DNA from 3 places in the Undibacterium sp. MH2W genome. Region 3 is predicted to be linked to each of the others. Evidence: riboswitches for the same ligand, from Rfam matches in the RefSeq annotation. Region 3 holds a riboswitch; each other region holds the start of a gene.
What was found. A riboswitch is a leader RNA that binds a small molecule or an ion and turns the genes downstream of it on or off. The one in region 3 is predicted to bind cobalamin.
Positions count from the first base shown of each region.

Region 1: linked by a shared signal. The riboswitch ahead of ACO0K2_RS02165 (energy-coupling factor ABC transporter permease) and the one ahead of bluB (5,6-dimethylbenzimidazole synthase) in region 3 are both predicted to bind cobalamin.
Region 2: linked by a shared signal. The riboswitch ahead of ACO0K2_RS03720 (TonB-dependent receptor domain-containing protein) and the one ahead of bluB (5,6-dimethylbenzimidazole synthase) in region 3 are both predicted to bind cobalamin.

Region 1 covers NZ_JBMPPA010000001.1:506,162-510,718, reverse strand. The annotation lists gene ACO0K2_RS02185 (cobalt-precorrin-5B (C(1))-methyltransferase) at 1-234, opposite strand, end outside; gene ACO0K2_RS02180 (precorrin-8X methylmutase) at 231-899, opposite strand; gene ACO0K2_RS02175 (sirohydrochlorin chelatase) at 903-1,856, opposite strand; gene cobM (precorrin-4 C(11)-methyltransferase) at 1,853-2,698, opposite strand; gene ACO0K2_RS02165 (energy-coupling factor ABC transporter permease) at 2,695-3,354, opposite strand; cobalamin riboswitch at 3,667-3,901, opposite strand; gene ACO0K2_RS02160 (DUF3422 family protein) at 4,198-4,557, opposite strand, start outside.
Region 2 covers NZ_JBMPPA010000001.1:875,674-880,230, forward strand. The annotation lists gene ACO0K2_RS03705 (adenosylcobinamide-GDP ribazoletransferase) at 1-58, shown strand, start outside; gene ACO0K2_RS03710 (histidine phosphatase family protein) at 73-606, shown strand; gene ACO0K2_RS03715 (PilZ domain-containing protein) at 769-1,122, shown strand; cobalamin riboswitch at 1,278-1,553, shown strand; gene ACO0K2_RS03720 (TonB-dependent receptor domain-containing protein) at 1,699-3,561, shown strand; gene ACO0K2_RS03725 (FecCD family ABC transporter permease) at 3,829-4,557, shown strand, end outside.
Region 3 covers NZ_JBMPPA010000002.1:736,518-741,074, forward strand. The annotation lists gene ACO0K2_RS07580 (substrate-binding periplasmic protein) at 1-698, opposite strand, end outside; gene ACO0K2_RS07585 (formyltransferase family protein) at 950-1,780, shown strand; gene ACO0K2_RS07590 (formyltransferase family protein) at 2,041-2,874, shown strand; cobalamin riboswitch at 2,907-3,098, shown strand; gene bluB (5,6-dimethylbenzimidazole synthase) at 3,141-3,929, shown strand; gene ACO0K2_RS07600 (glutathione S-transferase family protein) at 3,984-4,557, shown strand, end outside.

The DNA of each region.
Region 1 (4,557 bases), on a different contig from region 3:
GCAATCAGGATCATCTCCCGCATCCTTGATCACCATGGCATGCGCTCGTTGTCCATCGCAGTAGCCATCGTGGACGTCAAAAACGACCACGCTGCCATTGGGCAAGTTGCATTCCACTTGCGACGGCACATGACCGGTGACCAAACCCAACGCCGCCGCACGTGCCGCCGCAGCAGAACACGCGCCGGTCGTAAAGCCAGTGCGTGTACCGCGAGGGGTGTCCTTTTTCATCATCGGAGTTCAGCCGCCTCAGCTAAGCCAAGCAACGCATGAATAGCGGCGACCACCAAGGTTGATCCCCCTTTACGGCCTCGTATCACGATCCATGGCACTTCCTGCTCTAATGCCATCAAGTCCTTTGATTCTGCCGCTGAGACAAAACCAACAGGCATGCCCACCACCAACGCCGGACGAACACCGTGCTCATGAATGAGACGCACAAGCTCGATCAACGCAGTGGGCGCATTGCCAATACCCACAATGGCGCCCTCCAACAATCCGATTTCATGTGCCCGCCGCATCGCTTGAACAGCACGCGTTGTGCCTTGGGCTTTCGCCTGTGCGATGACTTCAGGTTCAGCAATGAACTGATGGGTGGTCATCTGAAAGTGCGCGAGACGTGGTTGCGATAAGCCGACACAAATCATTTCGACATCCGCCACAACGCGCGACGTTCTACTGCGAATTGCTCTCAGTGCCGCACGAACCGCCCCCGGATGAAAATCGGTTAAGCCATTAAAATCGAAGTCTGCATTGGCATGAATCATCCGCCTCACAACAGGCCATTGTTCTTCTGTATAGGCATGACTGACGACCTCACGGTCAATCACAGCAAACGAATCATGCTCTATCGCCCGGCCAGCATCGGTTAATTGCTCGGTGATTACATTTTGATGCATGGCTCAGCTCGCTACATTGAGCACTGGTTCAGCATGGGAATGTGCATGATGGTCGTGTTGATGTTCGTGTTGGTGATCGTGATGATGATCGTGCGGGTGATCATGATGATGGTGGGCATCGTCATGGTGATGTCCACCCAATCCATGCTCCACTGCAAAATCTCTGAACTTACAACCATCACACGGCATCGTCACCTGGTGATGACCCTGCTGTAAGTCATGGACGCGCTGCTCCAAGAGTTCAAAGATTTCTTTTTCAAATCCAAAATACGTACTCGCTGCAAAACGTATCTGAGGATATTGCGCTTTTAAATGCGCCACCTGACGCGCAATCCGCTCGACTAAAGTCCCGTTATAAAGGTAATACGGCAGCACCACAATTTGTGTCATCCCTAACATGTGCTGACGCTGCACCACTTTCTCGATGCGCGGATACGTAATGCCAGTGAATGCCAGATCAACCAGTTCATGGTCACTTTCTTCCATCAACCAGCGTGCCATCTTGGCCATATCGCCATTCGCCTGACGATCCGATGAGCCGCGCCCTAAAACAATCACACCTGTTGTTGTCGGGTCTGGCATATCCAAAGACTGCATTGCTTTACGTAACCTTCGCTTGAGGATAGTTAAAATCGGATCGCATGCCGTTAAATGCGGCGCATATAAAAACTGAGTGTGAGGAAAGGCAAGACGAGCACCGTCAATTGCTTGCGGAATGTCCATCTTCACGTGCCCTGCCGCATTGAGAATGAGTGGCAAGACCAACACACGATCGGCATGTTGTGCAGCACGTGCCAGCCCCACGCGCATCGTGATTTCTGAAAACTCAATAAAGCACACCTCGATATGCCATTGCGGTTGACGTAAGCGCCACTGGGCAGCGAATGCCATAATTTCGTCATTACCTGCGGCCTCGCGGGAACCATGTCCGACAAGGAGAATCGTCTCTTTTTTCATAAAATCTCTGTTGAATGGGTGGGCGGTGAAGAAGGCATCGCGACACTGGCGCGACGGAAGCGGTGGGTAAAACTGGCGTCGTAGAGCTTTGATTTAATCAAGGTCGTCCATTGTCTTGCTCCCAATGTGGGACTCGCAATGATCATCGCCTGACTCGCCACTTTCTCGTCACGGCACTGTTGTTGTATCGTTGAAATCGTGCCGCGAATGATTTTTTCCTGATCGGACCAGCTCGCTTTATGCACCACTAACATCGGCGCATCGGGCGACCAGCCAGCAGCAATCAATGACGTCGTGACCCGTCCTAGTAAAGTGATGCTCAAAAAAATGCAGAGCGTCGTGTGATGGCGAGCAAGTTCTTCCAGCGACTCACCTTCAGGCATGGGCGTACGCCCTTCGACGCGGGTAAAGATCACCGTTTGTGTGACTTCAGGTAAGGTCAGACTTTCAACGGCAGCAGCAGCCGAGGCCATGGCAGAGGACACGCCAGGTACCACTTGCACGGCGATACCAGCGGCATCCAATGGCTGAACAACTTCGATCAAGGCACCATAGAGGCTGGGATCGCCGGTTTGCAGACGGATCACCGTGTCATGTTGGTGTGCTTGAGCAATGAGCCACGTTGCCATCTCCTCAAGGGTCATGTCTTTGGAATCTGCGATGACACAACCCGCTGGCGCCCATCGCGTAGCCGCCTCATTGACGAGGGATCCGGCAAACAAAATCGCGCCAGCACGGGCAATCAGATCCCGTCCTTTCACGGTCAATAAATCCGGATCACCAGGACCCGCACCCACAAACCAGACCTGACCTGGCTTGTGGGGAGTGATCACGTCGCTCATACGTCAGCGCGAGAAGGGAGAGATAATGCCGACCGCGATTGATCGGAGATGCACAAGGCAAGCCACTTGCTACCAGAAAAGCGACGAATACCCCATAAAATCGCCAAACTACAAATGGGTTCTAGTAAAACGAGTACCAAATAGCTCGATGCGAATTGTGACCATGCAAGGAATGATGTCTCAGGCTGCGCCAAGGCTAACCAAAACCCCACCATCAACGTGACACCGCTGTAATACATGGCATCGAGTTTGAGTAAGGTCGTCAGACTAACCCTCTTCAAATGACGACCAACGCTGTAATGCATAGCCATGAGTGGCACAGCAAGGCTTAAGCTATTGACGGCCAAGTGCACTAAATCTTGCGGTTCGAATAAGACACCCTGTAAAAGTAAGCCGAGCGCAAAGCCAAACAAGGTGGGGACAAATCCAAAACTGAGATAAATCGGAATCGCCCCAATGAAATGCAATTCGGAGGGCCCCACTTGCATGTGGAACGCCTGCATAAACAGAGAGAAGAAAATCGCCGCCAACGCAGTACGTAAGAGTAAAGTCGGACGACGAAATAACGATGGTAAGTAGCCAAGATACACTGCGGATGCAGTGACAGCAGCAAAAGTTAGTTTAGCCGGGGCAATAATGCCTGGTTCGATATGCATAGCGATTCCTCATCACAAGAGTCAGTCATCGCCAGCGCGTGTACATACTTCACAGAAAAAAATAACCCCTCTCGTTGTTGCACGACACAGCTGAAGCATGCACCTAAGCGCAACGAAGCACACACTGATGCGCAGCCAAAAACAGCCTTGCGCAAAAGCACGACGTTACAAGCGTGACCTGACAAGCATTGAGAGTACAAATGTCATTTTTCACCCGCACACCCGCGTGGCAAAAAATAGCAATTCTGGAGAGGAAATGGATACGGAACGCGTGCGCGTGCACGGATTACGCAAGCATCGCCCACCGCGAAATTGCCGCTAGTACATAAGGCCGGTATCAGGACTGATGAGCGGAAACTATTCCAGCTAACGCGCCTTCCCATGTTCGAAAACACAGTGACATATTGCGTAGCACTAACCGAAGTTAACTCATTTACCTTTGCGGGGGCAGTGCCGGGTTTGCGATGAAAAGACACTCATCAACGCACCGGCTTCCCGTTTAATTCTGTTGCAGATAGCAAAAGAACACCTTAAGACGATATCGATTCTACCCGACTTTTTCCTCAAATTAAAACAACTTCATGTGTTGTTTCTCAACGCAGCGTGTCAATCAGAAAAAATAAGACAACAATGAAAGGAAAATGAAAGGAAAATGAAAACAAAATGAAGGTAAAAAAAAAGCCCGCACGAGGCGGGCTTAAATCCAAATCTTTTGCGGATTTGGAGGAGACAGTTCCACTATATTGCATCGCAACAAAATCAACAACAGCTATTTTTATATATCAGTCATTCATCTTGGTAATAGCTCTCCGTGAAACAGCGATCTCCTCCCTCAACAAGGAATCATCCCACCAAATGCACAGAGATTTTTTTATGCATACGACGTAAGCCCAGCCAGACACCGAACACAATCACAGGCAAGGCCACCCCCGTCAGCACGTCCGGATTAACGTAAAAACCAGCGGCTTTTACCGCTTTACCGACATAGCCCAACAACCCCGTCATGTAATACGAAATCGCGACCACCGACAAACCTTCGACCGATTGCTGAAGCAATACCTGCTGCTTGGCACGCTTACTGAGCGATTGCAAAATCTGGCGGTTTTGCTGTTCCTGCACAATCCCCACCCGCGTTCGCAGCAAATCATTGGTTTGTGCAATCCGTTCCGCCAACGCGACTTGACGACGACCAATCGATTGGCA
Region 2 (4,557 bases), on a different contig from region 3:
TCAGCAACTGACCGAAGTCGTTTTCTATCTGGGACTGCTCGCCCACGCTCCCGCCTAACAATGCATCTTTATTTGATTCGCCACACAGCACCGACGATTCCGCCTGGTATTTGCTACGGGCAGACTGATGTGCCAACGCGCGATGAAGACATGCAGCAATGCGCTGCACGCTTGCTTCAACATCTGCCTGCGTTGTTGCCGGTCTATTCCAGTCCTTTGTCTCGCTGTCTTGGGCTGGCGCAGTATTTACATCCTTCCCCGATTGTTGATCAACGGCTCGCTGAGTTGGATTTTGGTACCTGGGAAATGCAAGCGTGGGATGCGATTCCACGCGAGCAGATTGACGCGTGGGCTGCTGATGTCGTGCATTACCCTCCTGGTGGAAATGAAACGTTATTCAAGATGGTGGAGCGAGTCATGGCATTGATTGCTGACCTGCAGGCGCAATCGACGGATCAGGCGATACTTGTTTGTCATGCAGGCGTGATCAAAATTCTGTCGGCTTGGCGATCTGGCGACACCTTGATCAGCCTTGCAGAACGTGTGGCGCAAATGGAACAGCGGTTTGAATTTGGCTCTTGCACGGAGACAAAGATAGTCGAGTGATGCTACTATTTTTCGGTGGGACGTTGTTTAAAAAACAGGTATTGCGAGGTGGTTCATCTCATTGAGTTGATCTGATGCTTGATTTCACTGAGCGCTTGTGTTTTTTCGACGTGGCATTTTTCGTAAAAAAACCGTAATGCGAACCTTCATGGTCTAAAGCATATGATAGAACTAAGAAAAGCCCCCCGAATCAACGTCACTTGGCGCGCAGGCGTTCGACTCAAAGACGGCCGTATTCTTCTCTGCAAGGCAGTCAATATCTCTAAAACAGGGCTCTTGCTCGAGTGTACCCAGACCTTGGTGCCTGGCGTTGCCTATCCTTTGGTGATTGAGATCCCATCGCTGGTCAATCGTGCCGAACTCATCAGAGTGAGTTGTCAGTGCGAAGTAAAACATGCCGTGCTAAGTGGTGATTTTTATCGCGTTGGTGTGGCGTTAACAGGTCTTCCAAGCAGCGATGGTGAATTAATCAGCGCATGGGTTTCTATGACAAGTCAACAAATGACGCATGCATAAGAAGCTTGCATTGGGTGTGTCCCTTGCCCGTATTTCGTCTTTTTCGCTCAATTCCGCCTCACAACGTGCCATGGAATGATGGGCGTATAGGGTTCCTCACAGGTATCTGAGGCATTCGTCGCAGAGACTTGGCTTGCCCAGAGCGCCATCCATCTATAGAATGAAGGGGTTTTGGTGCTCGCAAACATGTTCATGTTTGCGGTTAAACGGGAAACATGATGTATTTTCAGTAACAAGACGTAAGCGGGTTTACCCCAGCTTGTGAATTGCTATTGGGAAATAACAGGAATGTGCTGCCCCCGCAACGGTGTACAAATCGCCCAGCTTTACGCTGAGCCAGCTATCTTGCAATACCACTGTGCTTGTCTGCATGGGAAGGTCAGATAGTGATATTTGTCAGCCCGGATACCGGCCAGAATACGTGAAGTAATACGAACGGGGCGTTTCGTTGAGCGCTGACATCTGTCGGTGATGTCGTGATAGAGACGACACCCAACCCAACCACCCATTTCGTCATTATTTTGTTCGATGCTGCCTGCGGGGACGTTGGCGGCATGACCTTTTTTTCTCATTAGCATGAATCTTGTTTTAAAACCTATCGCTATGGCATTGGCCGTGGCCGCCGCTTTCCCAGCAATTTCTTCAGCACAATCTAAGTCCGACAGTGCTACGCAAAACGTCATCGTGACGGCTGGACGTCAGGTTCAGGCCGCAAAAGATGTTCTGGCGGACAACGTCGTGATTACTTCGGAACAAATTGCGCAAGCAGGTTCCGAATCCTTAGTAGACCTCTTACAGCAGCAACGTGGTATTGAGATTTCCACAAATGGCGGTGCTGGCGCGACTGCTTCCGTTTTTATGCGTGGCGGTAGCAATGCACAAAACGTTGTTCTGATTGATGGCGTCCGTTTCGGTTCGTCAACGCTCGGCGGTGCGAGCTGGGAAACAATCCCACTGTCACAAATTGATCATATTGAAATCGTATATGGCCCATTGTCGAGTTTGTATGGTGCCGATGCTGTTGGCGGTGTCATTCAGATCTTTACCAAAAAAGGTAATGGCCCAGCAGCACTGACGGCATCTGTCGGTGCGGGTAGCTATGGATTGCGCAAAATGCAAGCGGGTGTCTCTGGCTCTTCGGGGGTGTCAGGCAATGATTTCAGTTATGCACTCAATGTAGGACATGAAAATAACAGCGGTTTTTCTGCGACGAACCCGAATGCGGGTCCTTACACCTATAACGCAGACAAAGACGGTTATAAGCTTGATAGCGCGAGTGGCCGTTTTAACTGGCAATTTGCGCCGGGCTACGAAGCGGGTGCGACATTCACTCAAAGCCGCTTGAACGCTCAGTATGATTCAGGTCCTTCGTATGATGACCATAGTGTCGAAGAGTTACAAACAATCGCGGTCTACGCCAAAGCCCAAGTCAATGACATCTGGACGGCGAAGTTACAGGTCGCTCAATCTGGCGACCTCGGTTTTTCTGACAGTGCCTATGGACAGAGTCAGATCGATACCCACCAAAATCTGATTAGTCTTCAAAACGATATTCGCTTCGGTAAAGACGTTTTGCAATTGATTGCCGAAAACCGTCAAGAAAAAGTGACTGGTTCCAATGCCGATATCAACAAAAAAAGACGAACAAATTCGCTCGCTGCCTCGTATGTATGGAAGGAAGATGTCCATTTGGTGAGCCTCAGTATCCGCAACGATGACAGCTCGGTGTATGGTTCGAACACCACCGGCAGCGTTGCCTATGGTTATCGTCTGACACCAGATTGGCGTGTGAACGCGAGTTTTGGTACAAGCTTCCGTGCGCCGACATTTAATGATCTGTATTACCCAGGATATGGCATCGCAACCAACCAGCCAGAAAAAGCGAAAAATGCTGAGGCGGGTGTGTACTATGAACACGATACGACCCAGTTCAGCGCGGTTGTGTATCACAACAAAGCGACGAATTTATTGGTCTATGAGTCAACATGCCCAGTACTGCAGTCAACGCATCCATACGGATGTGCTTACAATGTTGATCGCGCAACGATGTCTGGGATTACCTTGGGTGGCAATACGCGATTGAATGACCTCGTATTACGTGGTTCGATTGATTTCCAAAATCCTGAGGACGATACCACCGGTAAACGTCTGGCGCGCCGCGCAAAACGTCATGCTAGTTTTGGCGCAGAATACAGCATCGCACAAGCCAAGTTGGGTGTTGAAACCTTGTTTTCTGGTGACCGCTTTGATGATATCGCCAACAAGAAATCCTTGGGCGGTTATGGTCTGATGAATTTGTATGGCACTTACGCGCTCACAAAAGACCTGTCGTTATTGGCGCGTTGGAATAACGTATTCAATAAAGAGTATGCCTTTGCCTACGGTTACAACACACCGCGTTCTAATGTGTATGTTGGTTTGAACTACGGTTTTAAATAAGTCAGTTGTTATTGGAATCTGCGTCGTGACACGCTTTAGTCGGTAAGCCCTAACAGGTTTAAGAAGAAAAGCGAAGCGGCGTAGATTCTTCAATAAGATCTAGTGTCGATGTGGCGCAGTCGTTGTGGCGATGGATGACAGATAACGCATGTTTGGTTATGTGAAAGCGCTATTGTTATCAATCGATGTGTGGTTGAAGTAATGGGTAAGAACTGTCGCAGGCGTTCATGCGCGTTCTCCCTTTTTTTGGGTTTGGGCATAACACCAATGTCTTTTTTTTCTCATCGTCAGCACCCCGATCGCCGAGCGATACCGGTACTACAAAGTGCTGCCGTTATTTTGCCTGCGTTAGGACTGTTTGCGCTCGCGAGCTTGATCACGGCTTGTCTGTGTGGCTCTGTCAGCCTGACGCTTAGTGAACTGTGGCATGCAGTATTTGAATTAGTGCATGGCGAACCGTCATCGTTGGCGGCGAGTTTATTGGAACTCCGTCTCGGCCGTGCTTTCACTGGATTTATTACCGGTGCCACATTGGCATTGTCTGGTGTGATGATGCAGGCCTTGTTACGTAATCCTCTTGCTGATCCGTATGTGCTTGGCATTTCCGGTGGCGCCTCTGTGGGCGCATTGGTGATGATTTTATTTTACGGCGCTTTTTGGATGGTTGATATGGCTGCCTTTGCGGGTGCCATTCTCGTCGCCCTGTTGCTATTCGCGCTGGCTTACCGCGATTTACGGGGCAGCGGGAGTAGTGATGGTAGTGCGCCAATTTTATTACTCACAGGGGTGATCGTCGCCTCTGGTTGCGGTGCTTTAGTCACATTGATGTTATCCGTGGCACCTGATAGCCGCCTACGCAGTATGGTGTTTTGGATGATTGGTGATTTATCTAACACCCAGAGTCGTTATATGCCATGGATCATCGGTGTTGCTGTCTTTTTGTTTGCAATGCGTCATGCACGCGGCATGAACATCGCCGCCATGCATGCAGACAAT
Region 3 (4,557 bases):
TCAGATGTTTGCATTGAGAAAGCCAAGTAAAGCTCGAGGCTATCGATGATTTGCACTTTCTCGACATCATCTGCGGTGTGGCCGATTTCTTTGAGCACAGAGGGGACAACGAAACTTCCCTCGACCCACAAATCAAAACGTTTTGCGAGAAGCATATTTGCCACCACTTGCGGAGTGGCGGCTTGCTCGATATCGACGAATCCTTTTTTTCTCGCAACGTCGACAAAAATGCTCGACCGATAGGCGCCGACTTTCATTTTTAGAATGTCGTCCCCCATACTTTGCAAATTGGCAGCATTCCCTTTCCGGGTGAAGAGTGCCGTGCTCGAGATCGCGATCGGACCTAACATCACCATCAGTTTTTCTCGCTCTTCGGAGCGCCCAACAGTAAAAAGCAGCGTATTCGGCTCTTCTAAAAGCGCTTTGAATCCACGAGCCCACGGTACCACCTGAATCTTGGTGTTGCCTCCAGCGCTAACGGGAAGACGGGACTGAATTGCACGCACGACTTCCACTGCCATTCCATCGACTTTTTGTGTATTTCCAAACGACACCGGAGGCCAGTCTTCCGTGAATATCTGTAGTTCTTGTGCAAATACAGGTGACGCAAATAAACACCAGAAAACCAAAAGACAACGCAATGCCATCGTGCGATGTGATGCATGCCATTCCGAGAGGAGGTTGCTTAGTCGAGCCATAGTGATATGTCGTCCTAAAAAGCAATGGTGTGTCTTTTTGTTGTTTCAAAAGTTAAAAAAAGTTTCTTGGCCGTACTGCTACCTGACATTGCTCGGAGCATCGTTCATGATGGAAACAATGAAACGGCAACGCCTTTTACGCACCAGATTCGTTAGACCGAGTAATCCAGTTCCGGCTGCTGGCGATGCGTTGCTTTAATCAGTATAGATGTTTTCATTGTTTTTGCTGATCTTTATTACTCCGATAATGTATGCGTTTTGCCTTTGCTGGTTGTGACCGTAATCTTGCTTTGTTCGAAGCAGTACAACATGCCGGATGGCAACCCGTAAAAATTTTTACGGTATCTCATGATGAGAAAAGCACACATAGCAACGGGTTATTGACCCTTGCACGCCATACCTCGATCCCCTTGCAATACACGCCGATTCAGCGTCAAGACTTCATTGACTTAAAGGAAGATGGCTGTGACGTACTGATCGTAGGTAGCTACGACTTTAAAATTCCTCCATGGCAAGAATATTTGCGTTATGCGATTAATTTTCATCCGTCGCCCCTGCCCACTGGGCGAGGTCCTTACCCACTGGTAAATGCAATTTTGCATCAGCATCGCTATTGGGCGGTGAGTTGTCATCGCATCGATGCGGGCTACGATACCGGCGCAATCCTCGCAGATGAAACATTTACATTAGACCAATTTGAATCGCACGAGAGTTTGCAAATCAAAGTGCAGATGGCAGCGGCGCGTCTTGCGACCAAGGTGATAAATGATTTTGTTGCATTGTGGGATGGGGCAAAAATTCAACCAGAGGGCGATTACTGGCCGCTCTTTTCGGTGGAAGATCGAACCATTGATTTTGCCGAGACAGTGCATCGGATCCGCTTACAGTTACGCGCATTTTGTCGGTTGGAATGTTTCGCAATGTTGTCTCACCGCCCGGTGCGTATTCGTCAGGGCTACGCTTGGCATGAGTCACACAACGAGCCCATTGGTACGATTGTGCATAACTATGCGGGACAGATTGTTATTGCATGCAAAGATGGATTTGTCGTGTTTTCTGACTGGTATTTTTCTCCTACGTAGTGTCATTTCAACCCGTCAGATACCACGCTGATTTCACTTTCATACAAAGACGCAAAATACCCATACAGAGCGATCCAAAACGATACATAAGACGGAATGTAATGTTGCATCATAGACAGACAATGATGCATGAAAGAAAGCGATACGTGCATCGACAGATGGTGGAGTTCGTAGCTACTTTCTTGAAAGAAATGAAGCCTAGTGCAGCGCACCCAAGAGAACACACGAGAGCAACCAAAAAGAAATGATAAGAGAACACTATGCATTTTGCATTCACTGGATGCGACAGAAATCTAAAGCTGTTTGAGACCCTGATCCAAGCTGGTTGGCAGCCAGTGAAACTGTTTTCTGCGCCCGAAATTAATTTGCTTAGTGCAAATAAGGCATTGGTAGCGCTCGCTCAGCTAAAAAAGATTCCAATTCAGTTATCGAAAATGATGCCGTCGGATATGCAGGATCTGAAAGAAGCAGGATGTGAAGTCTTGGTGGTTGGTAGTTACAACTGGCGTATTCCTGAATGGCGAGATAGCTTACCCTTTGCGATTAATTTTCATCCTGCACCACTTCCAATGGGACGCGGTCCCTATCCCATGGTGAATGCGATCTTAAACGATCACACTCGATGGGGCATCACCTGTCATAAAATCGAGCGTGAATTTGATACGGGTGCCATTCTGGACAGAGAACTATTTGATATCGATGAGGACGAAACACACGAGAGTCTGAATATCAAATTGCAGATGGCTGCTGGACGGTTAGGTTTACGGATAGCCCACCAATTCATCAACAGTTGGCAAGCAGCGACAGCGCAAGGTGAGGGGCAATACTGGCCTTTGTTCACTGAAGAAGAACGTACCTTGCATTTTGATCAGCCTGTCGCCCGTATTCAAAAGCAATTACGAGCATTCGGACAGGTGGAGTGTATCGCGGACGTGAATCAAAAACGTATCCAGGTCAAAGCAGGCTTTGCTTGGCCTGAGCCACATACTCATCAGTCTGGAAGTGTTGTGCACGTCAATGGCATGACCGTCGTCATCGCTTGCGTCGACGGGTATGTCGCATTAAATGAATGGCATCTCAGTCCTAGCTTGTAACGATGCTGCTTGACAGCCCAACTGGTTCCGATAGATCATCGCGCCCTTCAGGTGCCGGACAATGATTGTCTGGAGAATCGGGAAGGCGGTGTGAGTCCGCCACGTGCCCAACGCTGTATGGAGGATGATACTGACGGTAGACCACTGTAACAAGCCATGTTGCGGGAAGGTGTCAGTATCAGATGAATCTAAGTCAGAAGACCGGCCTGAATCGTATCCAGGGAGCTTGGTCAGGCTACCCCTCATTTTTTGCATTAGGGGAATTCATGCAAACACTACCTGTTTCCGGTATGCCGGATGATCACGCCTTTTCAGAGCAAGCCCGTGAGGCGATTTACCACGCTATTTTTTCTCGACGCGATGTCCGAAGCCAGTTTTTATCCAAGGCGGTGGACGATGAGGTGCTGAGTCGTATCTTAACCGCCGCCCATTTTGCGCCGTCTGTCGGCTTCATGCAGCCGTGGAATTTTCTGCTCGTCAAATCTGACGATGTGAAACTACGCGTCCAGCAAGCGTATCGCTCTGCTAATGCCGAAGCGTTGACGATGTTTGAATGCGACAAACGCAATACCTATCAGCAGCTAAAACTAGAGGGTATTCGCGAAGCTCCCATAGGCATTTGCATTACCTGTGATCGTGAGCGAACGGGGAGCGTTGTCTTGGGGCGTACGCATATGAAAACCATGGACTTATACAGCAGCGTCTGCGCCGTGCAGAATCTGTGGCTCGCCGCCCGAGCGGAGGGGCTGGGCGTGGGGTGGGTCAGTATATTTCATGAGCATGAGCTCCAAGCCGCCCTGGGCATTCCGGCGCATATTGTTCCCATTGCTTATCTCTGCGTTGGCTATGTCAGCCATTTTTATCCCAAGCCAGAGTTGGAATCCAAAGGATGGTTGCCGCGATTACCGATCGAAGAATTGGTGTATGTTGATCAATGGGGGCAAACCGACGGCAGTCTGCCGCTGATGCGTTATTTAAAACGCGATCAACAACGCGCGCAAGAGATTGCTCACCGGGCAGGAGGTCAATGCAGCAAAGCGGAAAAGTCATCCTAAAATGACTTATGATGTCGTGTCGCATAGGCTAACTTTTATCCGGGGAACATCAACATGCTCACCATTTTAGGTAAATCACCGTCAATTAATGTCCGCAAAGTATTGTGGACGTGTGCTGAAATCGGTCTCCCGTTTCAGCAAGAACAATATGGTGCTGGTACGGCGCAGTCAGTCACGACGCCGGAGTTTATGCGCCTCAATCCTAACGCCATGGTGCCCGTCATTCTTGATGGGGATTTTGTCTTGTGGGAGTCGAATGTAATATGCCGCTACCTTGCTGGCACACATGCACGGTCGGATTTGCTGCCGACCGATCCACGCGCCAGAGCGCAGGTGGAGCAGTGGATGGACTGGCAGGCAACCGAGTTGAATAATTCATGGCGATATGCATTTATGGCGCTGGTTAGAAAGAGCCCTGCCCATACAGATCAAAAGGCTGTCGCCATGAGTATCGAGCAGTGGAACCGACACATGTCGATCCTCGAAGCGCAATTGCAAAAGACGGGTGCCTACGCCGTCGGTGAAGCCTTCACGCTTGCCGACATTGTGCTCGGTTTGTCGACACATCGCTGGATATCAATGCCGATGGATCGACCAGCACTTCCCGCCGTTAATGCGTACTATGAAC